Regions from separate parts of the Aquabacterium olei genome, predicted to be linked through region 2. Evidence: predicted binding sites of a transcription regulator. Region 2 holds the regulator's gene; the other holds the start of a gene.
What was found. Region 2 encodes FNR, which switches genes on or off when oxygen is low (the NO sensors DNR and NnrR bind a similar motif). Its sites were predicted from a motif close to TTGATNNNNATCAA; they were not measured.

Region 1 (15,788 bases), 1.8 Mb from region 2:
GGGTCAGGAGCAGGAAGAGGCCGCCCGCGTGCTGGGCGCCTCCGGCCTGCAGACCTTCTGGAAGGTCACGCTGCCCAACGTGAAGTGGGCCCTGCTGTACGGCGTCATCCTCTGCAACGCTCGCGCCATGGGCGAGTTCGGCGCGGTGTCGGTCGTGTCGGGCCACATCCGAGGGCAGACCAACACGCTGCCCCTGCACATCGAGATCCTCTACAACGAATACCAGTTCGCCGCCTCGTTCGCCGTGGCCTCGCTGCTTGCGGGCCTGGCGCTGGTCACACTGGTCCTCAAATACCTGGTCGAACGTCGGGTGCGCCAGCAGGCCGCCCAGGCGCAGGACACCGGAGCCGCAGCATGAGCATTGAAGTCAGAAACCTCGTCAAACGCTTTGGCAACGTCACCGTGTGTGACAACCTGAGCCTGGACATTCCCTCCGGCGAACTGGTTGCGCTGCTGGGCCCGTCGGGCTCGGGCAAGACCTCGCTGCTGCGCATCATCGCCGGGCTGGAAACGCCCGACAGCGGCTCGGTGCTGTTCAACGGCGAAGATGCCACCCACGTCGCCGTGCGCGAACGCCAGGTCGGTTTCGTGTTCCAGCACTACGCGCTGTTCGGCCACATGACCATCTTCGAGAACGTGGCCTTCGGCTTGCGTGTGCGCCCGCGTGCCACGCGGCCCTCGGAAGAAGCCATCCGCAGCAAGGTGATGGAACTGCTCAAGCTGGTGCAGCTCGACTGGATCGCCGACCGCTACCCGCACCAGCTCTCGGGTGGCCAGCGGCAGCGCATTGCGCTGGCCCGTGCGCTGGCGGTCGAGCCCAAGGTGCTGCTGCTCGACGAGCCCTTCGGCGCGCTCGATGCCAAGGTGCGCAAGGAACTGCGCCGCTGGCTGCGCCGCCTGCACGACGAGATGCACATCACCAGCGTGTTCGTCACGCACGACCAGGAAGAGGCCATGGAAGTGGCCGACCGCATCGTGGTGATGAACCAGGGCCGCATCGAACAGGTGGGCCCGCCGGACGAGGTGTACGACCACCCGGCCACGCCCTTCGTGCTGCAGTTCCTGGGCGATGTGAACCTGTTCCATGGCCGGGACCACAAGCCGGGCCAGACCACGACGCCGCCGGCCGTGAGCTATGTCCGCCCCCACGAGATCCAGGTGCTGGCGCGCGCGGAGGAGGGCGCCGTGGCCGCCACGCTGATCGACGTGCTGACGGTGGGCCCCAACACCCGCCTGGCTTTCCGGCCTGACGAGGGCAGCGGCGCTTCGGGCGAGATCGAGGTCGAACTCAGCCGGGACGAGTACGCCGCGCTGCGCGACAGCGGCGTGCTGCGCGCGGGTGAGCGTGCCTACCTGAAGCCGCGCCGCGTGCGCCGCTTCGGTGAGGACGGCGAGCCCACGGTGTCGGACGAGCACGTGGTCATCTGACAGCGGCCGACACGGCAAGGGAGAAGAACAATGAATTTCCAGCAACTGCGTTCGGTGCGCGAGGCGGTGCGCCGCGGCTTCAACCTCACCGAGGTGGCGGCGGCACTGCACACCTCCCAGCCCGGCGTGAGCCGGCAGATCCGCGAACTGGAAGACGAGCTCGGGGTCACGCTGTTCATGCGGGCCGGCAAGCGGCTGACGGGGCTGACCGAGCCGGGCACCAGCTTGCTGCCCATCATCGAGCGGCTGCTGCTCGATGCCGAGAACCTGCGCCAGGTCTCGCGTGACTTCGCCTCGCATGACGCGGGCCCCTTGTCGCTGGCCGCCACCCACTCGCAGGCGCGCTACGCACTGCCATCGGCAGTCAAGGATTTCCGCCAGCTGTTCCCGCAGGTCACGCTCAGCCTGCACCAGGGCTCGCCGCGTCAGATCGCGCAGATGCTGATCAGCGGCGAGGCCGACATCGGCATCGCGACCGAGGCGCTGACACAGTACGAGCAGCTCATCACGCTGCCGTGCTACCGCTGGACCCACACCGTGGTGGCCCCGCCCGACCACCCGCTGTTCGATGGCCAGCCGCTGACGCTCGAGCGTCTGTCGCGCTACCCGATGGTGACGTACGACGAGGGCTACACGGGCCGTTCGCACATCGACGAAGCCTTTGCCCGTGCGGGCATCAAGCCCAGCATCGTGCTGTCCGCCATGGACGCCGACGTGATCAAGACCTATGTCGAGCTCGGCATGGGGGTGGGCATCGTGGCCTCCATCGCCTACGACGCCGACCGGGATCGCAACCTGCGGGCCATCGATGCCGGCCACCTGTTCGAGGTCAACATGACCCGGCTGGCCTTCCGCAAGGGCGCCTTCCTGCGTGGCTACGCCTATGCCTTCATCGAGACCTTTGCGCCGCCGCTGACCCGCGAGGTGGTCGAGCAGGCCGTGCGCCAGGCCACCGAACTGACGGCGGCGTGATGTGCAGTGGGCGAAGCCCGGGTCGGCTTTTTGTTGCCGCTGGCCCGGGCGTGAGCTGCCGCCTCCGATGACCCCGCCCCGGGAGGGGCTTCGGGCCCTCTTGAAATGTCATGCGCCGTCCCTATAATCATTAGCACTCGCTACCCTTGAGTGCTAACAGCGTCGTCTGGACGACACTGGGCGCCGGTGGCGGCATGCGGTTTTCCGCATGATGCAAAAACAGGCTCTGCAGCGGCGAACCGCTCAGAGCCGCATTGTCCCAACCGATGTCTCAAGAGACTGGAGAAACCATGAAGCTGCGTCCCCTGCACGATCGCGTGATCGTCAAGCGTCTGGAACAAGAAACCAAGACCGCCCTGGGCATCATCATCCCTGACAACGCCGCCGAGAAGCCCGACCAGGGCGAAGTGCTGGCCGTCGGCCCGGGCAAGCGCAATGACAAGGGCGAATTCGTTGCCCTGAACGTGCAAGTGGGTGACCGCGTCCTGTTCGGCAAGTACTCGGGCCAGACCGTCAAGGTCGACGGCGAAGAGCTGCTGGTCATGCGCGAAGAAGACCTGTTCGCCGTCGTCGCTCAGTAAGCGACCACCGCCACAGGCATCCCACCCCCATCACACTGATTACGGAGATTTCACATGGCAGCAAAAGACGTCATCTTTGGCGGCGAAGCCCGCGCCCGCATGGTTGAAGGCGTGAACATCCTGGCCAACGCGGTCAAGGTCACCCTGGGCCCCAAGGGCCGCAACGTGGTGCTCGAGCGCTCGTTCGGCGCCCCCACCGTCACCAAGGACGGTGTGTCGGTCGCCAAGGAAATCGAGCTGAAGGACAAGCTCCAGAACATGGGCGCCCAGATGGTCAAGGAAGTCGCTTCCAAGACCTCGGACAACGCCGGTGACGGCACCACCACCGCCACCGTGCTGGCCCAGGCCATCGTGCGCGAAGGCATGAAGTACGTGGCCGCCGGCATGAACCCGATGGACCTGAAGCGCGGCATCGACAAGGCTGTGCAAGCCCTGGTCGCCGAGCTGAAGAAGGCTTCGAAGGCCACCACCACGTCCAAGGAAATCGCCCAGGTCGGCACGATCTCGGCCAACAGCGACGCCGACGTCGGCGGCATCATCGCTGAAGCCATGGACAAGGTCGGCAAGGAAGGCGTCATCACCGTCGAAGACGGCAAGTCGCTGAACAACGAGCTGGACGTCGTCGAAGGCATGCAGTTCGACCGCGGCTACCTGTCGCCGTACTTCATCAACAACCCCGAGAAGCAGTCGGCCATCCTGGACAACCCGTTTGTCCTGCTGTTCGACAAGAAGATCTCGAACATCCGTGACCTGCTGCCCACGCTGGAGCAAGTTGCCAAGGCCGGCCGTCCGCTGCTGATCATCGCTGAAGAAGTCGACGGCGAAGCCCTGGCCACCCTGGTGGTCAACACCATCCGCGGCATCCTGAAGGTCGTGGCCGTGAAGGCTCCTGGCTTCGGCGACCGCCGCAAGGCCATGCTGGAAGACATCGCCATCCTGACCGGTGGCAAGGTGATCGCTGAAGAAGTCGGCCTGTCGCTCGAGAAGGTGACCCTGGCTGACCTGGGCCAGGCCAAGCGCGTCGAAGTGGGCAAGGAAAACACCACCATCATCGATGGCGCCGGTGCCGCTGCCGACATCGAAGCCCGCGTCAAGCAGATCCGCATCCAGATCGAAGAAGCCACCAGCGACTACGACCGCGAGAAGCTGCAAGAGCGCGTGGCCAAGCTGGCCGGCGGTGTCGCCGTCATCAAGGTCGGTGCTGCCACCGAAGTCGAGATGAAGGAAAAGAAGGCCCGCGTGGAAGACGCCCTGCACGCCACCCGCGCTGCCGTGGAAGAAGGCATCGTGGCCGGTGGTGGCGTGGCCCTGCTGCGCGCCAAGCAGGCTGCTGGCGAGATCAAGGGTGACAACCCCGATCAGGACGCTGGCATCAAGCTGGTGCTGAAGGCCATCGAAGCCCCGCTGCGTGAAATCGTGTCGAACGCCGGTGGCGAGCCCTCTGTGGTCGTCAACGCCGTGCTGAGCGGTTCGGGCAACCACGGCTTCAACGCCGCCAACGACACCTACGGCGACATGATCGAAATGGGCATCCTGGATCCCACGAAGGTCACCCGCACCGCGCTGCAGAACGCCGCTTCGGTCGCTTCGCTGATGCTGACCACCGAGTGCATGGTCGCCGAAGCCCCGAAGGATGACGCTCCGGCAGCCGGCGGCATGCCTGGCGGCATGGGCGGCATGGGCATGGACATGTAATCCAGCCAGGCGCTTCACAGCCTCAGTCAAAGGCCACCTCTTCGGAGGTGGCCTTTTTCATGGGCGACGCACGGCCGAAAAAAAAGGGCCGCACATGGTGCGGCCCTCGCAGATGGCTGTGCACCCCTCTCGTGCACATCCCCCCAAGCCGGTTCTCGAGACCGGTCCTGCTTCCACGGTCGAGCCCCTCAGCTCTTCCGTGAGGTCAGGCCAGCCCCTCAGCTGTCCTGACCCACAAGCCGGCCCCTCAGCCGGCTCGCACGGGTCGGCCCCTCAGCCGCCCCGAGCTTCTCTCACCAGGCGGTCGTGCCGCTCGGTGTCTTCACGCACATGCTTGGCGACATACCAGGCGATGTAGCCCAGCATGACGAACATGAAAGCGATCACTGCAGCACTCATCAGGCCGTAGTCGGTGGTGAAAAAATCAACCCAGGCTTGCATCGCTTTCTCCTTATCAGCAGTGCTGTTGGTGTCCTCAGGTGCTATCAGACCGCTGATCGGGTCGCGCGGCTCTGATTTAGGTCAAGCGGCCGACCGCCCTCCGGCGTGCCCTGCCGGGGGATTTGACGCGGCACAATCTCTTGCATGATCGAGTTGGTTCATGGCCGTTTCTGCGCCCGTTTCTTGCATGCGATACCCAGGCGGGTAGGGGGATGTGCCGCCGTCCTGTGCGGCGGACTGTGGGTGGGCATGGCCTCGGCGCTGACGGCGTCGGCCCTCGCGGCGTCGCCGGCGCCCGCCGTGCTGCCGGCTTCCACCGACATGGTGGCACCGCGCCCACGCATCGGCCTGGTGCTGTCTGGCGGCGGTGCGCGCGGGCTGGCCCACGTGGGCGTGCTCAAGGTGCTCGAGCGTGAGCGCATCCCGGTCGATGTCATTGCGGGCACGTCGATGGGCGCCATCGTCGGTGGGCTCTACGCCAGCGGCATGGACGCCCGCACCGTCGAGGCCGAGGTGCGCGCGCTCGACTGGAACACGGTGTTTGCCTCGCGCGTCGATCGGCAGAACCTGAACCAGCGCCGCAAGGAGCAGGACTTCGAGGTCTCGCCGGTGGTCGAGGTGGGCATCGGCATGGACGGCATCAAGGCGCCGATCGGCTCGGTGTCCAGCCGCGGGTTGGAGTCGCGTCTGCGTCGCCTGACGCTGCCGGCGCGGCTCACGCAGGATTTCGACCAGTTGCCCACGCCCTTCCGCGCGGTGGCCACCGACATGGAGACCGGGCAGCCCGTGATCCTGCGCCAGGGTGATCTGGCCACGGCATTGCGTTCGAGCATGTCCGTGCCGGGCATCTTCGCGCCCGTCGAGGTCGATGGTCGCATCCTGGGCGATGGCGGCCTGGTCAACAACACCCCGGTCGACGTGGCGCGTGCCATGGGCGCCCAGCGCCTCATCGTCGTCAACATCGGCACGCCGCTGGGCCCGCGCGACACGCTGTCGTCGTTCACGGGTGTGACGGCGCAGATGATCAACATCCTGACCGAGCAGAACGTGCAGGCCAGCCTGCGCACGCTGGGCCCGGACGACGTGCTGATCGCGCCCAAGCTGGACGGCCTCACCTCGGCTGACTTCGAGCGCGCCCGCGAGTTCATGCTGTTGGGGGAACTGCAGGCCGAGGCGCTGGTGCTGCGCATGCAGGATCTGAAAGTGAGCGAGTCGGACTATGCGGCGTGGCTGGCGGCGCGCCAGCAGCGCATCGCGCCGCCCGTGCCGCTGCAGTTCGTGCGTTTCGAAGGCACGGAGCGCACCAAGCCGGCCAATCGCTCCGACATCCTGGCCACGCAGCCCGGTCAGGTGTTCGAGCTCGCCAAGGCCGAGCGCGACACCACGGTGTTGGCCGCCTCGGGTGACTACCTGCGCACCGACTACCGGCTGGTGCGCGATGAATCCGGGCGCGAGGGCCTGGTCTTCGACCTGGAAGACAAGCCCTGGGGGCCGAACTACCTGCAGATGGGCGTCGACTTCGTGGCCGACAACCGCGGTCGCAGCGCCTTCAACCTCAAGCTCGTGCACAACCGGCACTGGCTGGATGCGCACGGCAGCGAATGGCGCAACGCCGTGCGCATCGGCTCGGCGCCGGGCCTGAGCAGCGAGTGGTACCGGCCGATGGACTGGCGTCTGCCGGACGGGCTCAGCGGCTTCGTGGCCGTGCAGGGCACGCACCAGCGCGAGCGGGTGGATTTCTATGCCGATCCGGACCGCGACGTCTCGGCGCGGGTGGACCGCGCCCGCACGGCCGTCCACCTCGACATTGGGGCCAACTGGCGCGAACTGGGCGAGATTCGCCTGGGGCTGGTCGACGAGGTGCGGCGTGACCGGGTGACGCTGGCGGCCGACGGTGGGTTGCTGCGCAGCCTGTTGCCCGATGGCGTGGCGCGCTGGCGCGAGCAGGGCCTGCGTCTGCGCGCGGTGTTCGACCAGCTCGACCATGCCTTCTTTCCGACCCGCGGCTGGCGCATCGAGGCGGCAGCGACGTGGGCCCACAGCCGCCAGCGCGATGGCCAACCGGGCGAGGACGGTTTCGTGCGGCACCTGCATGCGCAAGGCCAGTGGGTGCAGTCATGGGGCGACCACACCCTGAACCTGGGCGGCCGCCTCGGCCTGTCCGACGGCGTGATGCCGCTGGCGCCCCGCTACGGCCTGGGTGGCTTCCAGCAGCTCTCGGGCTATGGCACCTACCAGGTCAGTGGCCAGCAGGTGGGGCTGGTGCGCGCGGTGTACCAGGTACGGCTGCCGGGGCCTGGCTTCACGCGCGGGCTGTTTGCAGGCACCAGTGTCGAGGCTGGCAATGCGTGGGATCGGCCCGAGCAGTTCTGGCAGGGCCGCAAGCGCATCGGCGCCAGCCTGTACCTCGGCCGGGATACGGTGGTGGGGCCGGTCTATGCGGCGGTGCTGCACAGCCCGGCCGTCGGGCCCACCTTGATGGTGTTCGTGGGCCGGCCTTGACCGAAGCCAGGCCGAGGCTCAGACGCGGCTGAGCGCGTGGCCCACCGTGGCGCGCAGGTGCTCCACCAGGTGCGGGCCGATCTTCACGAGCGGCATCACATCCTGCACGGCGCCGGCCGCAATGGCCTCGCGCGGCATGCCGAACACCACGCAGCTCGCCTCGTCCTGCGCCAGGCAGTAGGCGCCGGCGTCGCGCATCTCGCGCATGGCGCGGGCGCCGTCGGCACCCATGCCGGTCAGCATCACGCCGATGGCGTTGGGCCCGGCCACGCGGGCCGCCGACTTGAACAGCACCTCGACGCTGGGCTTGTGCCGGTTCACCGGCTCGCCATCCTGCACGCGTGCGATGTAGTTGGCGCCCGAGCGCTCGACGCTGAGGTGCAGACCGCCCGGCGCGATGTAGGCATGACCGGGCAGCACGCGCTCACCATCGGTCGCTTCCTTGACGCGGATGCGGCACAGGCCATCGAGCCGCGCGGCATAGCTGCGGGTGAAGCCCGGCGGCATGTGCTGCGTGATCATCACGGCCGGGAAGTCGGCTGGCAGCGAGGTCAGCACTTCCTTGGTGGCCTCGGTGCCCCCCGTGGATGCGCCGATGAAGAGGATCTTCTCGGTCGACAGCCTGCCCAGCGGCGAGCCGGTGGACGCGGCCGGTCGCGGCGCGTTGGCGGCGCGGTGCTCCGCGCTCGGCGTATGGGCCGGGTGCGCCGCTGCCGCTGCGGCGGCGGCCGTGGTGGGGGGCAGTCGGCTGATGCGGGCCTTGGCCGCGATGCGGACCTTGTCCGTGATGTCGTCGGCGAGCTGCCGCAGGCCATCGGCCACACCGATCTTCGGTTTGGCGACGAAGTCGATCGCGCCCAGCTCCAGTGCCTTGAGGGTCACCTCGGCGCCGCGCTCGGTCAGCGTCGACACCATCACGACCGGCATCGGACGCAGACGCATCAGCTTGGACAGGAAGTCGATGCCATCCATGCGCGGCATTTCGACGTCCAGCGTGATCACGTCCGGATTGAGGTTGCGGATCATCTCGCGCGCGACGAAGGGGTCGCTGGCCGCGCCGATGCAGGTCATGTCGGGCTGACGGTTGATGATCTCGGTCAGCATGCTGCGGACCAGGGCGGAATCGTCCACCACCACCACGCGGATCTTGGCCATGTTCTTGTCTCCGTGGGCTCAGAAAAGGTCGATGGAGCCGCCGTTGCTGGCCACAGGCGTGACCTTCTGCGCAGCCAGGCGCTCCTGCTGGATGATGGCCTCGGGGTTGCTCGGCGCCAGGCGTTTCACCATGGCCTTGCCGCTGAAAGGCAGGAAGCACACCTTGCGCGGGTAGATGTCGAGCACGTCCTTCGAGACCACCGGAATGCGTTCGGTCTTGAGGTAGTCCATCACGAAGGCCGTGTTGCGCTCGCCGACGTTGATGGTGTTCATGCCGGTGATCACGGCGCCGCCGCCGAACACCTTGGCTTCCATCGTCATCCGCGACGCGCCCTTCTTCATCATCTCGTTGATCAGCAGTTCCATCGCGAACGAGCCATAGCGGCCCGAGTCGCTGGCCCCGCCACCGTTGTCGGGCAGCATGAAGTGGTTCATGCCGCCGACCTTGGCCTGCCGGTCCCACAGGCACACGGCGATGCACGACCCCAGCGTCGTCATGATCAGCAGGTCCTCGTCGTACACGAAGTACTCACCGGGCAGGATCTTGACCGCCTCGGCCTTGAAGTGCGCGTCGTAGAAGAAGAACGAGGCCTCGCCCGGCTTCGGGATGCGGGCCTTCAGCCGGTCCAGCCGGTCGCTGCGTTGTCCCATCGGACTCTGCTGCAGTCGGGCTGGCGGCGGGGTGCCGGGGCGTGCGCCCATCGGGGTGGTGCTGATCATCGCTTGTCCTTGTCTCCAGCCTGTCCGTCAGACCCTGTCATAGACCGTCTTGCCGCGCAAGTGGAAGAGGTCGCGGGAATCGGTGAAGTTTTCCGAGTGACCCACGAACAGCAGGCCCTTCGGCTTCATCACGCCGTGGATGCGCTCAAGCACCTTGCGCTGGGTCGGGCCATCGAAGTAGATCATCACGTTGCGGCAGAACACGATGTCGAAGGGCTCGCCGAGCTGCCAGCTCGTCTGCATCAGGTTGAAAGGCCGGAACTCCACCATGCGAGCCAGTTCCGGCTTGACGCGGATGCTGCCTTCGTTGGCGCCCTTGCCGCGCAGAAAGAAGTTGCGCAGCCGCTGCGGGCTCAGGCCACGGGCGTCGGCCGTGTACACCGCACGCGAGGCGGTGGTCAGCACATTGGTGTCGATGTCGCTGCACAGGATCTTCACCGGCGCGTGCAGGCCCAGCGACTCGGCCACGGTCATGGCCAGCGAATAGGGTTCCTCGCCCGTCGAGGCGGCGCAGCACCAGATGCGCGTGGGCGTCGAGCCGCGGGCCTTGAGCCACTCGGCCAGTGCATGGAAGTGGTGCTCCTCGCGGAAGAAGCTGGTCAGGTTGGTCGTGAGGCAGTTCACGAACTCCTGCCACTCGCTGCCGGTGTGGCTTTCCAGCCACCGCAGGTAGCTCTCGAACGACTGGTGGCCGGTTTCGCGCAGCCGGCGCGACAGCCGGCTGTAGACCATCGCCTGCTTGCCTTCGTGCAGGCTGATGCCGGCCCGTTCGTAGATCAGCGCCCGCACCCGGGCGAAGTCCCGGGGGTGGAACTCGAACTCCCGGTCATTGAGAGCGGGGGACAGGTCAGGCGCAATGGGTTGCATGACAGGCAGACGGTTGGCGACGGCAAACGGCCGCCTAGGTTTATCGGCCGGGATGTGGCGATCCTTGAGCTTGCCTTGGTCGCATACCCCATGAAACGTGCAAGCTCGCACAGGAAAGGGCGCTTATTCAACGGCTTGCGCATGGTGCAACTGCTAGACTGGAACCCAGCTTTACCAGCCTCATGGGGTCTGCCATCGCCACCCTGGATCTCGAAACACCTGTTGCCGTGCCCCTCGCCGAGGGTGTGGCCGAACTGCGCCTGGAGATGGCGCTCAGCTTGCTGAGCCAGGCCGGATGGGTGCCACCTGCCGGGTTGCTGCCCGGTTCGGCCGAATGGATGCAGGCCGTCATCGACGGACTGTGTGATCTGTCGAGCCGCGATGCCCTCACGGGGCTGGCCAACCGCCGGCAGTTCGAGGCCGCGATCGCCCGTGAGATCGACCGCGTCGCGCGCGTTGGCGAACCGGCCTTGCTGCTCATCGCCGACATCGACCACTTCAAGAAGGTCAACGACTGCCACGGGCATGCCGCCGGTGACATGGTGATCCAGTCCGTGGCTGCGTGCCTGCAGGACTGTGTGCGCCCGATGGACCTTGTGGCGCGGCTGGGCGGTGAAGAGTTCGCGATCATCCTGCCCAACTGCCCGCCGGCGTTCGGTCAGACCGTCGCCGAACGCATCCGCAAGCGGGTGCAGGTCTGCCCCGTCGCCGTCATCGGCGGCCAGCAGCTGTCCGTCACCGTCAGCATCGGCGGGGCGTTTGCGCCGCAGTGGGTCCGCTCCTCAGCGGTGCTGTGGTCCGAGCGCGCCGACCAGCAGCTTTACCGCGCCAAGACCGAGGGCCGCAACCGTACCTGCCTCGATATGCCGCCCCTGACGGTGGTGAGCGCCGAGGAAAAAGGCCTGTTGTTCAGCGGCCTTGCGCAATCTGACCCGTTTTTGGCCTCAGGTCTGCCCGATGACCTGCCGAAAACCACCGAATGATGGTGTCCATGTCCGCCTCCGCTCCTCCGAAACCCACCGCGTCTGCACGCATTGCCCGCACGCTGGCCATCACCAGCGGCAAGGGCGGTGTCGGCAAGACCTTTGTCAGCGCCAACCTGGCGGCGGCCCTCAGCCGGCAGGGACTCAAGGTGCTCGTGCTGGATGCCGACCTGGGCCTGGCCAACCTCGATGTGGTCCTCAACCTCTATCCGAAGATCACGCTCCACGACGTCTTCACCGGCAAGGCGCAGCTGGAAGAGGCCATCCTGCCTGCGCCGGGCGGGTTCTCGGTGCTGCTGGCCGGATCGGGTCTGGTCGAGTATTCGCGCCTCACGCCCGAAGTGCGTGACCAGCTGCAAGGCATCTTCGAGGCGGTCAAGCCGCGCTTCGACGTCATCCTGATCGACACCGGCGCCGGCATCTCCGACGTCGTGCTGCATGCCGTCTCGATGGCGCAGGACGTGGTCGTCGTGGCCACGCCCGAGCCCACCTCCCTGACCGACGCCTACGCGACCATCAAGGTGCTGTCGGCCCAGCAGGGCCGGGAAGTGCTGCACCTGGTGGTGAACCAGGTGGGCCGGCCCGGAGACGGTCGTGCGATCTGCAATCAGCTTCAGCAGGTGGTCGAGCGCTTCGTGCAGGGCCCCAAGGGGGTGCCCCCGCGCCTGCAGCTGCTGGGCGACATCCCGCTCGATTCGGCGGTGCGCGAAGCCGTGCGCAAGCGCTCGCTGCTGCTCGAGCTGCACCCGGGCAGTGCGGCCGCACAGGGCATCCTGCAGGTGGCGGCGCGGCTGGCTTCGCCGCGCTGACCCTGGGCGCAGGCCCGCCTGCTAGAGTGCCGCCCCATGTCTGCAAGCGATACCGATACCGATGACCTGAGCCAGCCCACGGCCTACGAGCTGCTGGGCGGCGATGCACGCGTGCGCGAACTGGTCGACCGTTTCTACGACCTGATGGACCTGGAGCCGGCCTACCGCGAACTCCGTGCCGTGCACGGCAGCACGCTGGACGAGGCCCGTGACAAGCTCTACTGGTTCCTCAGCGGCTGGCTCGGCGGCCCGAACCACTACATCGAGCGCTTCGGCCATCCCCGCCTGCGTGCGCGCCACATGCCGTTCCCCATCGGCATCCGCGAGCGCGACCAGTGGGTGGGATGCATGGACCAGGCCATGGCCGACATCGGGGTCGAAGCCGACCTGGTGCCGCGTCTGCAGAAGGCCTTCTTCCAGACCGCCGACTGGATGCGCAACCAGGGCGTCTGACGCCGGGCGGGTTCAGCCCCCGCCGGGTGCACCCGGCTTGCTGGTGGATTGCAGCAGCACCACCACCGCACCATGACCGCCTTCATCGGCCCGTGCCTGCACGAAGGCTAGCACCCGTTCGCTCTGGACAAGCCAGCGGTGCACCTTGTCCTTGAGCACGGGCTGGCGGCCCGGTGAGCCCAGACCCTTGCCATGCACGACGCGCACACAGCGCCATCCTTTGGTCTGGGCCTCGCGCAGGAAACCGACCAGCCGCTCACGCGCCTCATCGGTGCGCAGTCCGTGCAGATCGAGCTCGCCTTGCAGGGCCCACACACCGCGGCGCAGTTTGCGCACAACGTCGATGCCGATCTCGGTGCGCCGCCATGACAGCGATGCGTCGGTTTCCAGCAGGCTCTCGACGTCGAACTCGTCGGACAGCGACTCCTTGAGCACGGCCTGCTCGTCCTGCTGCTTGCTGGCCGGCACGGGCTCGGGGCGGGGGCCGCCTCCCAGAATGCGGCCCGTGTCCGGCAGCCGGTTGACCTGCCCCACCGAGCGCTTGAACAGCTCGGCTTCGGCCTCGTGACGGCGTTGTGCGGCCTCGCGCTGCGCGCGTTCGGCGCGTTCGCGTTCGAGGCGGGCGGCCGTTTCCTTCGCCGCCTGCTTCAATGCCTTCTTAAGGTCGGCAAAGTCGCGCAGCGGCGTGGACGAGGGGGCCTGAGAGGGGGGCTTGGTCCCGTTTTTCACGGGGTCAAGCCTAACTCAAGATGCAGGCTGTTCCGGGGCGCGTCGCATCGGGAGTCGCCCCAGCATCGAGGGCGGGCTCAGATCAGGCCGCGCTCGGCGAACGACAGCGCCCCGCCTCGGCCCACCACCACGTGGTCCAGCACCTTGACGTCGATGAGGTTCAGGCTGCTCTTGAGTGTCTGCGTCAGCAGCTCGTCGGCACGTGAAGGTTCGAGCACGCCCGACGGGTGGTTGTGCGCCAGGATCACGCTGCCTGCGTTGAGCGCCAGCGTGCGCTTGACGACCTCTCTGGGGTACACCGACGTCTGCGTGAGTGAGCCCCTGAAAAGCTCCTCGCAGGCCAGCAGCCGATGCTGCGCATCCAGAAACACCACGGCAAACACCTCGTGGGGCAGGGCGCCCAGCCGCATCTGGAGGTAGTCCTTCACCGCCTGGGGCGAGTTGAACACCGGCTGCGCCTGCAGGGTGCCACTCAGGCCGCGGCGGGCCATCTCCATCACGGCCAGCAGCTCGGCGCGCTTGGCCGGGCCCAGGCCCTTCAGGCCCTTGAGCCGGGCCGGTTCGGCGTGCAGCAGGCCGGCAAAGCCGCCCAGCTCGGCCAGCAGTTTCTCGGCCAGTTGCAGCACGCCCAGCCCCTTCATGCCGGTGCGCAGCAACAAGGCCAGCAACTCGGCGTCGGCCAGCGCGCCGGGGCCGAGCGCCAGCAGTTTCTCCCGTGGCCGCATCGCGGCAGGCAGGTCCTTCATCGTGTCTTCCTGTTTTTGCGGGCGATTGTCGGCAGCGCCGATCAACCCGCCCATCCTCCTGATTGGTGGACTGCGGCAAAATCATGCTTTTCCTGCCTCCACGGAACCCGCCCGTCTTCAAGGCGGTCCTGACCATGACCTCTGCTGCGCCCACCGTTCAACCCGGCTCCTTCCTGACCCTGCACTACCGTCTGGCCGGGCCGGATGGCGAAGACCTGGTCAACACCTTCAACGACAAGCCGGCCACGCTGTCGATCGGCTCCAACGAACTGTCGCCTGCCCTGGAAGCCCGCCTGGTGGGCCTGATCGAAGGCACCCGTACCGTCATCGAGCTCGAGCCTGGCGAAGCCTTCGGCCCGCGCAACCCGGAGATGGTGCAGAAGGTGGCGCTGTCGCTGCTGCGCCAGCTGGGCGACCCGGACGAGACCTGGAATGTCGGCGACGTGGTGCAGTTCCCCACGCCCGATGGCAGCGGCTCGTTTGCCGGCGTCGTGCGCGAGACCACCGACGAGTGGGCGCTGTTCGACTTCAACCACCCCCTGGCCGGCCAGCCCGTCACCTTCGAGGTGCAGCTGATCGGCGTGTTGTGAGGGCCGCCCCGTGCCTCTGACGCCCCACGTGCAGGACGTCCTGCTGGCCGAGCCCCGCGGCTTCTGCGCGGGGGTCGACCGCGCCATCGAGATCGTCGAGCGGGCGCTGGCCCAGTTCGGCGCGCCCATCTACGTGCGCCACGAAATCGTCCACAACACCTACGTCGTCAACGACCTGAAGGCCAAGGGCGCCATCTTCATCGAGGATCTGGCCGAGGTGCCCGCGGGCGCCACGCTGATCTTCAGCGCCCACGGCGTCAGCCAGGAAGTGCGCCAGGAGGCCGAGCGCCGCGGCTTCAGCATCTTCGACGCCACCTGCCCGCTGGTCACCAAGGTGCACATCGAGGTGGCCAAGCTGCGCCGTGAGGGCTACGAGTTCCTGATGATCGGCCACAAGGGGCACCCCGAGGTCGAAGGCACCATGGGCCAGTTGTCCGACGGCATCTACCTCGTCGAAGACATCGACGACGTGGCCCGCGTGCAGGTGCACAACCCCGAGAAGCTGGCTGTGGTCACCCAGACCACGCTGTCGGTGGACGACGCGGCGGGCATCCTGAACGCCATCAAGCAGCGCTTTCCGCACATCCGCGAGCCCAAGCAGCAGGACATCTGCTACGCCACCCAGAACCGTCAGGACGCCGTGAAGATCATGGCGCCGCAGGTCGATGTGGTGGTCGTGGTGGGCAGCCCGACCAGCTCCAACAGCAACCGCCTGCGGGAACTCGCCGAGCGCCTGGGCACGCCCGCCTACATGGTCGACTGCCCGGAAGACCTGCAGTCCAGCTGGTTCGAGGGCCGCCCGCGCGTCGGGCTCACGGCCGGCGCCTCGGCGCCTGACGTGCTCGTGCAGCGCGTCATCGGCCAGCTCAAGGCGCTGGGCGCGGTTTCGGTGCGCCGCATGCAGGGCGTGGAAGAGCACGTGCGCTTCCCGCTGCCCAAAGGCCTGGGCGGCACCGGCCTCGATCGCCCGCTGCCTTCCGAACGGGGCCAGGCCTGAGCGCCACCCGTCACCCCTGACTCTCTCTCATCGACACACACCATGCTCGACATCGCCCTGCTGCGCAAAGACCTCGACGGCGTGCTCGCCAAACTGGCCCTGCGCAAGAACCCGCAGCCC
Region 2 (15,788 bases):
GTCGTGATCGCATCAATGGCAAGCGCAGCATTTCGGTGCGCATCAGCAACCTGCGCATCGAGGTCGACGGCAACAAGGCGGTGGCCCGTTTCCGTCAGGATTACAAGGCCGACAGCCTGAGTGTGAGCAGCGGCAAGCGACTGGATCTGGTACAGCGCGGCAACAGCTGGGTCATCGTGAAGGAAAGCACGGGCTCGTGACGATGCGTGAGTGGCGCCACCCGCCAGCCAGTCGGGCAGCGGGGTGGCCTGGGCGTCTCACCCGAAGAGGGCTGGTTGCAGCGACTTGGGTTGCAATGCTGCTGCCTGTGGCGTCGCACGCCTCATCGCCCCGGCAGAAGGTGGTCGAACCGGCCAGGATCGTGCGCGCCAATGTGCGGCCCGCCACCCCGGCCATCCCGCCGCTCCCCAGGCAGGCCGCGCCGGCCGAGGCACGCCTGCTTGAGATCTACCGTCTGATCGGACAGGGGCAGGCCAGGCAAGCGCTCGACAAGGCCCAGGCGCTCGTGCAGGACGTCCCGAATTTTCAGCTGGCTCAACTGGTGTACGGCGACCTGCTGCTTGCCCGCACCCACGCCTTGCCGGCCATGGGGCACGCCCCCGCGCCCCTCGTCGGGCGGGCGCCGCAGCGCCTGGAGCAACTGCGCACCGAGGCCAGCCGCCGCATGGCGGCACTCACCGAGCGCCCCCCGGCCGGCGCCCTGCCCGCTCAGTTCATCGAGGTTCCCTCCACCACCCGACACGCCATCGCGGTGGACGCGAGCCGCTCGCGTCTCTACCTGTTCGAGAACGGCCCCAAGGGTCTGACGCTGGTGGCCGACCATTACGCATCGGTGGGGCGACTCGGCACAGACAAGCGCGCCGAGGGCGACCAACGCACGCCGCTCGGGGTGTACTACATCACCAGCCGACTTGAGTCGAGCCAGCTGACGGATTTCTACGGCGTGGGCGCCCTGCCTCTGAACTACCCGAACGAGTATGACCGCCGCCTCGGCCGCACCGGCAGTGGCATCTGGCTGCATGGGGTGCCCAGCGAAAGCTACGCCCGCAGCCCCAACAGCACCGACGGCTGCGTGGCGCTTGCGAACCCCGAGCTTCAGACGATTCTGCAGAGGGTTCAGCCCCGCACGACGCCCGTCGTGATCGCCCAGCAGCTGCAGTGGATCAAGCCGGACCAGCGCGAGCCGGAACGCCGCGCGCTCAACAACCTCATCGAGGGCTGGCGCGTCGCGCGCACCAACGGTGACCTGAACCGTCTGATGTCCTTCTACTCGAGCCAGTTCTCGGCCGGCAACAGGGACATCACGCAGTGGCGTCAGTTGCTCGAACGCGATGTCGTGCAACAACGCGGGCGGGGCGTGCAGTTGAAAGACCTTGCTATCCTCGGCTGGCGCGACAAGGGCGACGTGCTCGTCGTGACCTTTGGCGAGATCGTCGAAGGTCAGCGCACCGGCGCCATCAAGCGCCAGTACTGGGGCAAGGAAGGCGGCCTCTGGAAAATCTTCTATGAAGGAGTGATCGGATGATGCACCACACCCTGCGGCGTCTTGCGCGCCTCGCTCTGGCCGTCACCTGCGTGACCGCCGCATTCGCGGCACAGGCCCAGACCGTGAAGCTGGTCACCACGCAAGGCGACATCGTGCTGCAACTGGACGCTGCCAAGGCCCCACGCACCGTGGACAACTTCGTGCAGTACGTCAAGGCGGGCCACTACAACGGCACGGTCTTCCACCGCGTCATCGACGGCTTCATGATTCAGGGCGGCGGCATGACGCCCGACCTCAAGGAGAAGCCGACCCGCCCCCCCATTCAGCTCGAGAGCCAGAATGGCCTCAGCAACCAGCGCGGCACGGTCGCCATGGCACGTACCCGCGACCCGCACTCTGCCACCGCGCAGTTCTTCATCAATGTGAAGGACAATGCCTTCCTGGACGCCGCACGTTCGCCGGACGGCCACGGCTACGCCGTCTTCGGCAAGGTGACGCAAGGCATGGACGTGGTCGACCGTATCCGCAAGGTCCGCACGACCCAGCTCGGCATGTACGCCGACGTGCCCGCCGAACCCGTGATCATCAAACAAGCCGTCATCGAGAAATAAGCCATGACCAAGACCGTTGAACTTCAGACCACCGCTGGCGTGATCCGCCTGGAACTCGATGAGGCCAAGGCCCCCATCACCGTTGCCAACTTCCTGGAATACGTGAACGCCGGCCACTACGACGGCACCGTGTTTCACCGCGTCATCAAGGGCTTCATGGTCCAGGGCGGTGGCTTCGAGGCCGGCATGAAGCAGAAGGCCACGCGCGGCGAAATCCAGAACGAGGCCAACAACGGCCTGAAGAACGACAAGTACACCATTGCCATGGCCCGCACCAGCGCACCGCACTCGGCCAGCGCCCAGTTCTTCATCAACGCCGCCAACAACGACTTCCTGAACTTCAAGTCGGAATCGGCCCAGGGTTGGGGCTATGCGGTGTTCGGCAAGGTCGTGGCCGGCACCGAAGTGGTCGACGCGATCGAGAAGGTCCGCACGGGTCGCAAGGGCTTCCATGACGACGTGCCGCTGGACGACGTGGTGATCACGAAGGCCACCGAAGTCTGACGCGATGGGGAAGCCCCCCTTCCCCGCCCCGGACATCCTCACTGCACCGCCCTCGTGGCGGTGCATTGATTTTGTGTCCGACCTGCACCTGCATGAGGGCCTGCTTCGCACGCGCGATGCGTTTGCACGTTACCTGCAGGACACGCCAGCCGATGCCGTGCTCATTCTGGGCGACCTATTCGAAGCCTGGGTGGGCGACGACATGCGCTGCGAGCCTTTTGAAGCCGGCTGCGTTCAGGCATTGCGAGCCTTCGGTGAGCGACGCCACCTTGCCATCATGGTTGGCAACCGCGACTTCCTGCTGGGCGAAGACATGCTACAGGCCTGTGCGGCCCACCCACTCGGCGACCCGACCGTGCTGAAAGCCTTTGGGCAGCGCCACCTGCTCATCCATGGTGACAGCCTGTGCCTGGCCGACACTGCGTATCTGCAGTTTCGGGCGCAAGTTCGCCAGCCAGCCTGGCAGCAAGCCTTCCTGGCCGCGCCGCTCGGCGCACGGCTGGATCAGGCACGTCGCATGCGGGAAGCCAGTCAGGCGCACCAGCAACAGCAGGCGCGAGAAGAATGGGCCGATGTCGATGAAGCCGCCGCAGAGGCCTGGCTGGACGCGGCAGGCGCCCACACCCTGGTTCACGGCCACACACACCGGCCTGCCAGCACCCCCTTCGGCGGACTGCAAGACGGCATGGCCCGCTGGCGACACGTCACGATGGACTGGGACCTCGACCACGGAGCGCCCCGGGCCGAGGTGCTTCGACTCACTGCCGAGGGCTTCTCCCGGCACCCCGTGACAGCCTGACACCCTCGCTCTGAAGCAAAGCCCAGAACGACAACGCGGCCCGGAGGCCGCGTTGTGCTTTCAGCGCCTAACCGGGATCACTCGGCTGTGGCCGCCTCGGGCTTGGTCTTGTCGCTCTTTTTGTTCGGCTGAATGTCGAGCTTGACCTCAGGCTCACCCTTGTCGTTGTCGACCACATCCACCGTCAGGCGCCCGCCGTCGACGAGGCTGCCGAACAGCAGTTCGTCGGCCAGTGCACGACGAATCGTGTCCTGGATCAGCCGCTGCATCGGACGCGCGCCCATCAGCGGGTCGAAACCGCGCTTGGCCAGGTGGCGACGCAGCGCATCGGTGAACGTGACCTCGACCTTCTTCTCGGCCAGCTGGCCTTCCAGCTGCAGCAGGAACTTGTCGACCACGCGCAGGATGACCTCCTCATCCAGCGGCTTGAAGCCCACGATGGCGTCCAGGCGGTTGCGGAACTCCGGCGTGAAGGTGCGCTTGATGTCGCCCATCTCGTCACCCATCTCACGCTGTGTGGTGAAGCCGATGGTGGACTTCTGCAGCGTCTCCGCGCCCGCGTTGGTCGTCATGATGATCAGCACGTTGCGGAAGTCAGCCTTGCGACCGTTGTTGTCCGTCAGCGTGCCGTGGTCCATGACCTGCAGCAGGATGTTGAAAACGTCCGGGTGGGCCTTCTCGATCTCGTCAAGCAGCAGCACCGCATGCGGCTTCTTCGACACCGCCTCGGTCAGCAGGCCACCCTGGTCGAACCCGACGTAGCCCGGAGGCGCCCCGATCAGACGGCTCACCGCATGGCGCTCCATGTACTCCGACATGTCGAAGCGCATCAGCTCAATGCCCAGGATGTAAGCCAGCTGCTTGGCGACCTCCGTCTTGCCGACGCCGGTCGGGCCGCTGAACAGGAAGGCACCGATGGGTTTGTCAGGCTTGCCCAGCCCGGAGCGGGCCATCTTGATGGCCGCCGAAAGGGCATCGATGGCCGCGTCCTGACCGAACACCACGCTCTTCAGATCGCGGTCGAGCGTCTTGAGCTTCGAGCGATCGTCGTTCGACACGCTGGTGCTCGGGATGCGGGCGATCTTCGCAACGATCTCCTCCACCTCGGCACGCGTGATGGTCTTCTTCTGACGGCTCTTGGGCAGCACGCGTTGCGCAGCCCCCGCCTCATCGATGACGTCGATCGCCTTGTCAGGCAGATGCCGGTCGTTGATGAACTTGGCAGACAGCTCGGCAGCGGCCTGGAGGGCTCCCAGCGCGTACTTCACGCTGTGATGCTCTTCGAAGCGCGACTTCAGGCCCTTGAGGATCTCAATGGTCTGCTCGACCGACGGCTCCACCACCTCGACCTTCTGGAAACGGCGCGACAAGGCCGCATCCTTCTCGAAGATACCCCGGAACTCGGTGAAGGTGGTCGCGCCGATGCACTTCAGCTGCCCCGAGCTCAATGCCGGCTTCAGCAGATTGCTCGCGTCCAGCGTGCCACCCGACGCCGCGCCAGCCCCGATGAGGGTATGGATCTCGTCGATGAACAGAATGGCGCCCGCCTGCTCCTTGAGCTGCTTGATCACGGCCTTGAGTCGCTGCTCGAAATCACCGCGGTACTTCGTGCCAGCGAGCAACGCGCCCATGTCGAGGGCAAACACCTCGGCATCGGCCAGCACTTCTGGCACATCGTTCTGGGTGATGCGCCAGGCGAGGCCCTCCGCGATCGCGGTCTTGCCCACACCGGCCTCACCCACCAACAGCGGATTGTTCTTGCGGCGACGGCACAAAACCTGGATCACGCGCTCGACCTCGGACTCGCGCCCGATGAGCGGATCGATCTTGCCTTCGCGGGCCAGCTGGTTGAGGTTCTGGGTGTACTGCTCCAGCGGAGAAGCCTTGCCCTCACCCTCGTCCTTCTCGGCGTCGACCTGGGACGGCTCGGCACCGCTCGACTTCGCTGCCTCGGGCGGATCGGCCTTGCGGATGCCATGCGCAATGAAGTTCACCACGTCGAGACGCGTGACGCCCTGCTGATGCAGGTAATACACGGCGTGGCTGTCCTTCTCCCCGAAGATCGCCACCAGCACGTTCGCCCCGGTGACCTCCTTCTTGCCGCTGCCAGATGACTGGACGTGCATGATCGCGCGCTGGATGACACGCTGGAATCCGAGCGTGGGCTGGGTGTCGACCTCGTCGGTGCCCCCCACGGTCGGCGTGTTGTCCCGGACGAACTGGTCCAGGTTCTTGCGCAGCTCATCCAGATTGGCGGCGCAGGCTTTCAACACCTCGGAAGCAGAGGGGTTGTCGATCAGGGCGAGCAGCAGATGCTCCACGGTGATGAACTCGTGGCGCTGCTGCCGAGCCTCGACGAAGGCCATGTGCAGACTCACTTCCAACTCTTGCGCAATCATGCGGTCTCCAGGATGCACTGCAAGGGATGCCCGGCTTGACGGGCGGCGGCAAGAACGAGTTCGACCTTGGTGGCCGCGACGTCCTTGGTGTAGACGCCGCACACACCACGACCCTCGTGGTGGATTTTGAGCATGATCTGGGTTGCGGTCTCGATGTCGTGACGGAAGTGTTCCTGCAACACGAAGACAACAAACTCCATGGGGGTGAAATCGTCATTCAGCATGACGACCTGAAACAGTCGGGGCGGTTCGAGCGCGAGTTCTTCCTTCTCGGCCACAGCCGCACCCTGCCCGTCCTCTGCGGGCCCTTCCGGCTTGGCCATCAGGATCGGGTGTAACGGATTGGTCATGAAAAAGATTCTACGGGAGCCCCTCACCTCATGCCATGTCATCTTGGGGTGTCCGACCCGGGTTCAAGGGCAGGAAATTCGCAACCCTCACCGTGCTTTTTATTCTTTCCCGCACGAGCCCCGGCAATGTCCACGGGAATACCCCGCCGTCCACTACGGCCATGTGACCTGACTCGAAGCGCGCAACACCGGAGGACCATCCAAACTGCAGAAGTTTCAAGCAGTTACGTACACAAGAATCACGAAACATACCGATCGGCAATTCGGACAGCACCCCTTTGTGGCGCTTGACACGGGCGCTGACACCCCCAGAAAATGAGAACAAATTAACAGGAGGGGCAGTATGGCCACAGGCACTGTCAAGTGGTTCAATGACGCCAAAGGTTTCGGCTTCATCGAACCGGATCAAGGGGGCGGCGACGTGTTCGCCCATTTCTCGTCCATCCAGATGGACGGCTTTCGCACCCTCAAGCAGGGCTCCAAGGTCAGGTACGACCTGGTGGCCGGGCCGAAGGGAATGATGGCGCAGAACATCCAGCCCATGGATGGCGCGACCGCGGGTGACCTCACGGCAGACGCCCTGAGTGACCTGCATTTCCGCGAGCACGCGTCGGCGGGCAGGAGCCTGCCGCACTGACCCTGCTCCCACGGCAGCCCATGCCGCCATGAAGAAAGCCCGCACAAGCGGGCTTTCTTGTTTCAACGCGCCAGCTGGCGCCTTGATGAACGGCACCCGATGGTGCCGAACCAGACTTACATCGACTCGATCATCACCTGACCGAAGCCCGAGCAGGAAACCTGCGTGGCACCGTCCATCAGGCGAGCAAAGTCGTACGTGACCTTCTTGCTCTGGATGGCCTTGTTCATCGAGCTGATGATCAGGTCAGCGGCTTCGAACCAGCCCATGTGGCGCAGCATCATTTCTGCCGACAGGATCTCGGAACCGGGGTTCACGTAGTCCTTGCCAGCGTACTTCGGTGCCGTCCCGTGGGTGGCTTCGAACATCGCCACGCTGTCGGAGAGGTTCGCCCCCGGGGCAATGCCAATGCCGCCGACCTGGGCAGCCAGGGCGTCAGAGATGTAGTCGCCGTTCAGGTTCAGCGTGGCGATCACGCTGTACTCGGCCGGGCGCAGCAGGATCTGCTGCAGGAAGGCGTCGGCGATGGCGTCCTTGATGACGATGTCCTTGCCCGTCCGCGGGTTCTTGAACTTGCACCACGGGCCGCCGTCAATCAGTTCTGCGCCGAACTCGCTTTGTGCCAGCGCGTACGACCAGTCACGGAAGCCACCTTCGGTGAACTTCATGATGTTGCCCTTGTGCACGATCGTCACGCTGGGCTTGTCGTTGTCGATGGCGTACTGGATGGCCTTGCGCATCAGGCGCTCGGTGCCTTCCTTCGACACGGGCTTGATGCCGATGCCCGAGGTTTCCGGGAAGCGGATCTTCTTGACGCCGAACTCGGTCTGCAGGAAGTTGATCAGCTTCTTGGCCTTGTCGCTCTGCGCTTCGAATTCGATGCCGGCGTAGATGTCTTCCGAGTTCTCACGGAAGATCACCATGTCGATCTTTTCCGGCTCCTTCACGGGCGAAGGCACGCCCTTGAAGTAGGTCACCGGGCGCAGGCAGACGTACAGATCCAGTTCCTGGCGCAGGGCCACGTTCAGCGAGCGGATGCCACCACCGACCGGGGTCGTGAGCGGGCCCTTGATCGACACGACATAGTCCTTCAGGACCTGCAGCGTCTCTTCCGGCAGCCACACGTCGGGACCGTACACGCGGGTCGACTTCTCGCCGGCGTAGATCTCCATCCAGTGGATCTGACGCTGACCGCCGTAGGCTTTCGCGACCGCGGCATCGACCACCTTGATCATCACCGGCGTGATGTCGAAGCCGGTGCCATCGCCCTCGATGTAAGGAATGATCGGGTTGTTGGGAACATTGAGCGAGAAGTCCGGGTTGACCGTGATCTTCTGCCCACCTTCGGGCACCTTGATGTGCTGGTACATGTCGTGGTCTCCGCGTTTGGCGTGTCCGAGAAAAACATTGCCATGGATGTCGGCAAGGCGGAACGATTCTACGCCACCGGACAGTCAAATCTTATATAGGACTGACCAGATGGACAGCGGTCTGCCCAGGTGTTGGAATGACGTGTCAGGCGCACCAGGCACGCCATTGCGCCACCAGGTGATGCGACAGTCCCCATGCCGCCATCGCCGCGAGCAGCAAGCCCGATGCCCGGAGCGCCCAGCGCGGATCGATTGGTGCGCCATCAGCACCCGCGTTGGCACTGCTTGCGGCCGCCGCCGTGCCGTCGCGCTGCAGCCAGAGCACGGGCGCCGCGCCGGCCGGCGCGAGCCCGCCCACGCCGCTCGGTGATTGCGCGCTCTGCGCACGCCCCGTGAAGCGGCGGCGCAGCCATGCGAGCAAAGCCGGGGCAAACCAGACCCCTGCGGAACTGGCCACCGCGAACGACAGCATCACCAGGGAACCACCCCACGCGGACGGCGCCAGGACCGCCACCATCAGCGCGCCATACAACAGTCCGCAAGGCATCAGCGCCCACAGCATCCCGGCCAGCAGCACGGCTGCGCGCCGTGCGCTCGGCCGGCCGTCGCCAAGAGCCCCGGACGATGCGAACCGCCTGCGCAGACGGTGATAGAGGTCGATGCCGAACCGGTCGAGCCACGCCGGCACACGCCCCTTCCAGAGCAGCCAGAGGCCGAACAGCACCGCACCGAACTGGGCCATGACCCAGAACGGCTGAAGGATCGCAATTTCGCGCCCCCAGGATGCGACAAGCCCCGCGGAGGCGGCAGCCACGCCGCCCAGCAACGCGTAACCCAGGGCCCGGCCGACGAGTGCCAAACCGGGCAGCCCCTTCGGAAACGCGGCAGCACAGGGCGCGCCGCACATCACGGCACAGTGAGGCAGCCCGCCCAGTCCCATCAGGAAGGCGGAGATCAAGAGGCCAGACAGCATGTCGGCCCCTTCACGCAAGACGGGTCAGATGATTCGGGAGAATCGCTCGACCGCCTTGTCCATCTGCAGATGGCGGTCAAACACCATCGCGATCGCTCGCACGAAATACCAGCCGAGCGCCGTGACACGGACACCGTCGAACTCCACTTGCACCAACCCCGACTCCACGAGCGGTTCCAGCAGGCGCATCTCAGCCTCGAAGTATTGCCGGAAATCGACCAGGTAGGCGAGTTCAATGGATTCGAAGTCCACCCGGCCCTGGCACATGATGGCCATGATGACCGCACGCCTCACCAGGTCATCGCGCGAGAGCGTGAGGCCTCTCACGGTGGGCAATTCACCGCGGCGCAGCGCGTCGTAATACTCGGGCAGCGACTTGGCGTTCTGCATGTAGTGCGGTCCGACGCGGCCAATGGCAGAGACGCCCAGACCGATCACATCACAGTCGGGGTGGGTGCTGTAGCCCTGGAAGTTGCGGTGCAGGCGCCCCTGGCGACGGGCCACCGCCAGGCTGTCATCGTGCAGCGCAAAGTGGTCCATGCCGATGTAGTCGTAGCCCGCCGCACCAAAGCGGTCGATGGCCGAGGCGAGCATCCCGACCTTGTCGGCGCCCGCCGGCAGCGCAGCTGCGTCGATGCGACGTTGCGGCTTGAAGCGTTGCGGCAGGTGTGCGTAGGCATACACGGCCACACGGTCCGGACGGAGCCCGATCACCTGGTCCAGCGTGTGTGCAAAGCGCTCGGGCGTCTGCTTGGGCAGACCGTAGATCAGATCCATGTTGATGGAATCGAATCCCTCGGCGCGGGCCGCTTTCATCAGCTCGGCCACCATTTCATAGGGCTGGACCCGGTGGATGGCCTGCTGAACCAGCGGATCGAAGTCCTGAACACCAAGGCTCAAGCGGTTGAAACCCATGGCCGCCAGGCGCTTGAGTCGCGCGGCATCCACGGTGCGAGGGTCGACTTCGATGGCGTACTCGCCGCCCGGCACGAAACGGAAGGCGTCCTGCAGCATGGTGAGCAGGCCTTCCAGCTCGTCATCGCTGAGGAAGGTGGGGCTGCCGCCACCCAGGTGCAACTGCGACACGGCCTGACCGCGGCCAATCTGGTTGATCACCAATTGAACCTCGGAGCGAAGCGCTTCCAGGTACTCGGTGGCCCGACCATGGTGGCGCGTGATCACTTTGTTGCAGGCGCAGTAGTAGCAGACCGACTCGCAGAACGGGATGTGGACATACAGCGACAGCGGCACGGCACCGCCCGCCATGGCCCCCGCCCCTTCGCTGCGCTGGACGAGCGCCTGGCGGTGCTGGGTCGGCCCGAAGGCCTCCACAAACCGATCGGCCGTCGGGTACGAGGTGTAGCGTGGTCCGGACACGTCAAGTCGAGTCAGCACCTCGCTCGAGATGATGGGGGCGGGTTGAATGGTTATCATGGCCTGGTCGCTCATATACGGAGTCTGTGCCAAACTGGCAGTGCTGCGGGTTGATCTGCCTCAACCTCGAGTCCGGGGATCGGGCAACAATCAGGAAGACCTTGAGGTTCCTCATGTTGAATAACACCATCCCCGTCCTGGACCAGAGCAACACCGACGCATGCCGCTCTTCGAGCAAGGGCTCCACCAACGGTTCGTCGTGTGCAATGAAATACGAAGCATTCAAAGTTGCCTGCTCCAGCTGCAATCTGCGTGAGCTGTGCCTCCCTGTGGGGCTCAGCCAGCCGCAGCTGAGCCATCTGGACTCGCTCGTGGCCACGCGCAAGACCGTCAAGCGGGGCGACGCGTTGTTCCACACGGGCGATGCCTTCCGATCGGTCTATGCGGTGCGCACCGGCTTTTTCAAGACCCGCATCTCCTCCGAGGATGGGCGCGATCAGGTCACCGGCTTCCAGATGGCCGGCGAGTTGCTGGGCCTGGACGGTATCAGCACCGACCGCCATGCCTGTGACGCCATTGCGCTGGAAGATTCTCAGGTCTGCGTGATCCCGTATGCGCAGCTGGAAGACCTGTCGCGCGAGTTCTCGGATCTGCAGCACCAGTTCCACAAGATCATGAGCCGCGAAATCGTGCGTGACCACGGCGTCATGCTGCTGCTGGGCAGCATGCGCGCCGAAGAGCGGCTGGCCGCCTTCCTGCTCAACCTGACGCAGCGCCTGCATGCGCGTGGTTTTTCAGCCTCGGCGCTGGTGCTCCGCATGACGCGGGAAGAGATTGGCAGCTACTTGGGCCTCAAGCTCGAAACCGTGAGCCGCACGTTCTCGAAGTTTCAGGACGAAGGCCTGCTTGAGGTCAAGCAGCGCGACATCCGCATCACCGACGAAGCAGGCCTGCGCGCACTGGTCAACAGCGTGCGGTGCTGATTCCGCATCCCTGATGTGCCTTTGAATAAACCCGCCGCTGGCGGGTTTTTACTTTCGGCGGGGCGAAGCAGCAGAAGTCAGGGACGCGCTGCAGCGTGCCCATGGCGAGACCGCCGAACGCGCCGCTCGATCCGTCTGGCCCCGACCTCGTCATGGCGCATCAGCCAGTGCGACGCCGCCGTAGCCAGGGCAATCAAGGCCCAGAAGGCGAGGAACGTCAGGCTGTAGACGGTGTCGGCATCCGGATACCAGCTGCCGATCTGCAGCATGCCGGGATCCACCCAGGCAAACACCAGCATCTCCAGCAGCCCGGCGACCAAGAACGCGGGCCAGAGGATCTGGGCAGCGTGCAAGCTACGCTGTGTCATGCGGCACTCCTCTCACAGGAATAGGGACACGACCTGATGTTCCGCCAGTCGGGCGGGCTTGCCTGCGGGATTTACCCGCAGGCGGGGGCGCACTCAGCGCTCCGCGGGCTGGGTGCTGCCTTCAGCCGCATGGTTGCGCGCCTTCACCGCGGGCAACTCGTTCGTGGAAGACACCTGGCCTTTGGATGTGTCCAGCACCGGATCCACGTTCTTGACGGCGATGCCGACCGTGAACAAGGAGGCCACGACGACGGCCAGCGGCCCGCCGATCACCATCCACACGATCGGAAGCTTCCACCAGGGGGGCTGGGACACCGGCGCCGAAGGCTGCTCGGAGGCAAGGGCTTGTTCAGACATGAGGGTTCTCCGTGAAGGCCCGCTCAGCGCGGGACCATGAAAGTGGTTCGCTCGCGGATGTCGACCTGCGGGCGGTCACCGTGCCGCAACTGCTCGACCAGCAAGGTCATGCTGTTTGCACCGGTGCCCATCCGGGCGGCCACTTCGGGCGGCACGCGCACGGCAACGGGCACCCAGCGGGCCTCTGCGGGGCCGAGGACGATGTTCTCGCCCCCTTCGACCCGTGCAGCGGTCAGCTGCTCCACACCGATCCGGTAACGCTGCACCTGCTCGCTGGCATTCATCAACTGCACGCGGTAGACGTTCTCCACATAGCCATCATCCACCACCCGGGCCAGAGCCCCGCGGTCGCGGACGATGTCGACCCTGAAGAGAGGTCGGCTATAGATGCTGTACATGAACGCCGCAATCACCGCGAAGAGGATGGCGGTATAGATCAGCACACGGGGGCGCGCCACACGCGCCCACATCTGCGCACGACCCCAACCGTTGTCCATGGAGTTTTCGGTGGCGTAGCGGATCAGGCCACGCGGCGTACCCATCTTGTCCATGACCGAGTCACACACGTCGATGCAGGCGGCACAACCGATGCACTCGTATTGCAGGCCCTTGCGGATGTCGATGCCGGTCGGGCACACCTGGACGCACAGGGTGCAGTCGATGCAATCACCCTTCCCTGCCGCCTTCGCGTCGGTCTTGCGGGAGCGCGATCCACGCGGCTCGCCACGCTTCTCGTCGTAGCTGATGATCAGCGTATCGCGGTCGAACATCGCGCTCTGGAAGCGCGCATACGGGCACATGTACTTGCAGACCTGCTCGCGCATGTAGCCGGCGTTGCCATAGGTGGCAAAGCCGTAAAACAGGATCCAGAAGGATTCCCAGGGGCCGAGACCGAAGCTGATCACGGCCTGGGCCAGTTCACGGATGGGCGTGAAGTAGCCGACGAAGGTGTAGCCCGTCCAGAGCGACACCGTGATCCAGGCAACCTGCTTGCCGGTCTTGCGCAAGACCTTCTGGATGGACCAGGGTGCCTTGTCGAGCTTCATGCGGCGCGTGCGATCGCCTTCGATCTTGCGCTCGATCCACATGAAGATCTCGGTATAGACCGATTGGGGGCACGCGTAACCGCACCACAGCCGACCGGCTACCGCCGTGAACAGAAACAGCCCGTATGCCGAAATCATCAGCAGGGCTGTCAGGTAGATCAGGTCCTGCGGGTAGAGAACCAGATTGAAGAGGTAGAAGCGCCGCGTGCCCAGGTCGAACAGGACCGCCTGGCGATCATTCCACATCAACCAGGGCGTGCCGTAGAAGACGATCTGCGTCACCCACACGAGCACCCAGCGCCAGCGGCTGAACCAACCGGACACCTCGCGCGCGTAGATCTTCTCGGTCTTCTTGTACAGCGACACCGTTTCTTCGCGCCGCTGCTGAGACGCTGCGGGCTGGATGGGGATGACGCGCTTGGTGTCTGCGGAGGGACTGGCTGGCTCTGACATGGCTTGCAGAAATGACTGACGGCGGGGAGGCCGGATACCCCAAAGGGTATCACGATCCATCCTCCGCCGTTCTTTGCTTTCGGATCCAGCTTGACGCGTGTCAAGCTTTGCCGGGCGCAGGGCCCGGCCTGTCACAGGTCACTTGGCCGACGCGGTCTTGACCGGATGAGACTGGGCCCACACGTAGGACGCCACGATCTTGATCTGGTCTTCCGACAGACGCGGGCTCTGGGCCGGCATCACGTTGACCTTGCCGTTGTTGACGATGTGCTGGATGGCCTCTTCGCCCCAGCCATGCAGCCAGACCTTGTCGGTCAGGTTCGGCGCGCCGATGGCCTGGTTGCCCTTGCCGTCCGCACCGTGGCAGGCTGCGCAGGCTGCCTTGAACTTCGCCTTGCCGAGTTCAGCCAGGATCGAGTTGTGGCCCGAACCGGACAGGCTCAGCACGTAGTTCGCCACCTGACGGACTTCGTCCGGGGTGCCGACAGCGGCAGCCATCGGAGGCATCTGGCCACGACGACCCAGCGTGATGGTCTCGATGATCTTCTCGGGCGAGCCGCCGTGCAGCCAGTCACCGTCGGTCAAGTTGGGGAAGCTTTTGGCACCCTTGGCGTCCGAGCCGTGGCAGGCTGCGCAGTTGTTCAGGAACAGACGCTCGCCGATGGCCTGAGCCTGCGGGTCGCGTGCCAGGTCTTCGACCGAGGCGTTCTTGAACTTGGCGAAGATCTTGTCCTGCTCGACCTTGGCCTTGACCATCTCGGCTTCGAGCTGGCCCGTGGAAGACCAGTTCAGCTTGCCGGGGTTGGCACCCAGACCCGGGTACAGCACGAGGTAGCCGATGGCGAAGATCAGCGTGAAGATGAACAGGAACAGCCACCAGCGAGGCAGCGGGTTGTTCAGTTCGCGCAGGTCACCGTCCCACACGTGGCCGGTCGTCTTGTCGACATTACCCTGTGCATCGTAGACAACCTTGTGCTTGGCCGCGCCGATCAGGACGAACGCGCAATACACCAGGCCGAACACCACGATGGCCGTGACATACCACGCCCATCCATTCGAAATGAAGTCGCTCATGTCTGAGCCTCCAGTCAATCTTCTGCGAGAGGCAGCTGGGCTGCCTCTTCAAACTGAGCCTTGTTGCTGCGCGCGTAGGCCCAGACAACGATGCCCACGAAAACGCACAGGCATGCCACCGTGAAGAGGCTTCTCACATCGATGATGTCCATGTGCGCTGCTCCTTACTTGACGGCGGTGCCGAGGACCTGCAGGTACGCGATCACGGCTTCCAGCTCGGTCTTGCCCTTGACCTCCTCGTCGGCGGCCTTGATCTCTGCGTCGGTGTACGGGACACCGACCTTGCGCAGGGCCTCCATGCGGGGCGCCACGGCAGGACCGTCCTGCAGCTTGCTTTCGGCAAGCCACGGGTAAGCCGGCATGTTGGACTCGGGCACCACATCACGCGGGTTGATCAAGTGGGCACGATGCCACTCGTCCGAGTACTTGCCGCCCACGCGGTGCAGGTCGGGACCGGTCCGCTTGGAACCCCACTGGAAGGGGTGGTCGTACACGAACTCGCCGGCCATCGAGTAATGGCCATAACGCAGGGTCTCGGCGCGGAAGGGGCGAACCATCTGCGAGTGGCAGCCGTAGCAGCCTTCACGCAGGTAGACGTCGCGACCGGCCAGCTGGAGCGCGGTGTAGGGCTTCAGGCCTTCCACGGGTTGGGTCGTGCTGTGCTGGAAGAACAGCGGCACGATTTCGACCAGGGCGCCGAAGGCCACGACGACCAGCGTGAGCACGATCATCAGGAAGTTGCTGGTCTCGATCCTCTCGTGGGAGAAGAGCGCAGGCTTGTGGTTGTGATCAGCCATGTTGTTCTCCTTGTTATCAGGCGTGAGCCGGCTGAGCCTGGGCCGAGATCGGCGCATCCACGGCGCGACCAGCCAGGGCAGTCATCACGGTGTTCCACAGCATCAGGATCATGCCGCCCAGGTAGAGCAGGCCGCCCGCGACGCGGATCACGTAGAACGGATAGGTTGCCTTCACGCTTTCGACGAAGGAGTACACCAGGGTGCCGT

Region 1: a site for FNR is predicted at 5,189-5,202, ahead of DEH84_RS14585 (DUF3149 domain-containing protein). Genes of this name have one in related genera too.

What each region holds. Positions count from the first base shown of each region.
Region 1 covers NZ_CP029210.1:3,243,841-3,259,628, reverse strand. The annotation lists gene cysW (sulfate ABC transporter permease subunit CysW) at 1-358, shown strand, start outside; gene DEH84_RS14605 (sulfate/molybdate ABC transporter ATP-binding protein) at 355-1,428, shown strand; gene DEH84_RS14600 (CysB family HTH-type transcriptional regulator) at 1,459-2,400, shown strand; gene DEH84_RS14595 (co-chaperone GroES) at 2,691-2,981, shown strand; gene groL (chaperonin GroEL) at 3,036-4,676, shown strand; gene DEH84_RS14585 (DUF3149 domain-containing protein) at 4,950-5,117, opposite strand; gene DEH84_RS14580 (patatin-like phospholipase family protein) at 5,367-7,619, shown strand; gene DEH84_RS14575 (protein-glutamate methylesterase/protein-glutamine glutaminase) at 7,638-8,774, opposite strand; gene cheD (chemoreceptor glutamine deamidase CheD) at 8,793-9,425, opposite strand; gene DEH84_RS14565 (CheR family methyltransferase) at 9,522-10,361, opposite strand; gene DEH84_RS14560 (GGDEF domain-containing protein) at 10,544-11,344, shown strand; gene DEH84_RS14555 (MinD/ParA family protein) at 11,341-12,153, shown strand; gene DEH84_RS14550 (group II truncated hemoglobin) at 12,190-12,606, shown strand; gene DEH84_RS14545 (Smr/MutS family protein) at 12,619-13,335, opposite strand; gene radC (RadC family protein) at 13,413-14,081, opposite strand; gene DEH84_RS14535 (FKBP-type peptidyl-prolyl cis-trans isomerase) at 14,216-14,671, shown strand; gene ispH (4-hydroxy-3-methylbut-2-enyl diphosphate reductase) at 14,688-15,668, shown strand; gene serS (serine--tRNA ligase) at 15,711-15,788, shown strand, end outside.
Region 2 covers NZ_CP029210.1:1,457,401-1,473,188, reverse strand. The annotation lists gene DEH84_RS06595 (nuclear transport factor 2 family protein) at 1-200, shown strand, start outside; gene DEH84_RS06590 (L,D-transpeptidase family protein) at 296-1,525, shown strand; gene DEH84_RS06585 (peptidylprolyl isomerase) at 1,522-2,097, shown strand; gene DEH84_RS06580 (peptidylprolyl isomerase) at 2,101-2,601, shown strand; gene DEH84_RS06575 (UDP-2,3-diacylglucosamine diphosphatase) at 2,606-3,400, shown strand; gene clpA (ATP-dependent Clp protease ATP-binding subunit ClpA) at 3,478-5,799, opposite strand; gene clpS (ATP-dependent Clp protease adapter ClpS) at 5,796-6,149, opposite strand; gene DEH84_RS06560 (cold-shock protein) at 6,493-6,786, shown strand; gene icd (NADP-dependent isocitrate dehydrogenase) at 6,903-8,156, opposite strand; gene DEH84_RS06550 (sulfite exporter TauE/SafE family protein) at 8,302-9,129, opposite strand; gene hemN (oxygen-independent coproporphyrinogen III oxidase) at 9,154-10,563, opposite strand; gene fnr (fumarate/nitrate reduction transcriptional regulator Fnr) at 10,770-11,486, shown strand; gene DEH84_RS06535 (hypothetical protein) at 11,564-11,854, opposite strand; gene DEH84_RS06530 (nitrogen fixation protein FixH) at 11,948-12,211, opposite strand; gene ccoG (cytochrome c oxidase accessory protein CcoG) at 12,235-13,710, opposite strand; gene ccoP (cytochrome-c oxidase, cbb3-type subunit III) at 13,849-14,784, opposite strand; gene DEH84_RS06515 (cbb3-type cytochrome oxidase subunit 3) at 14,799-14,936, opposite strand; gene ccoO (cytochrome-c oxidase, cbb3-type subunit II) at 14,949-15,581, opposite strand; gene ccoN (cytochrome-c oxidase, cbb3-type subunit I) at 15,598-15,788, opposite strand, start outside.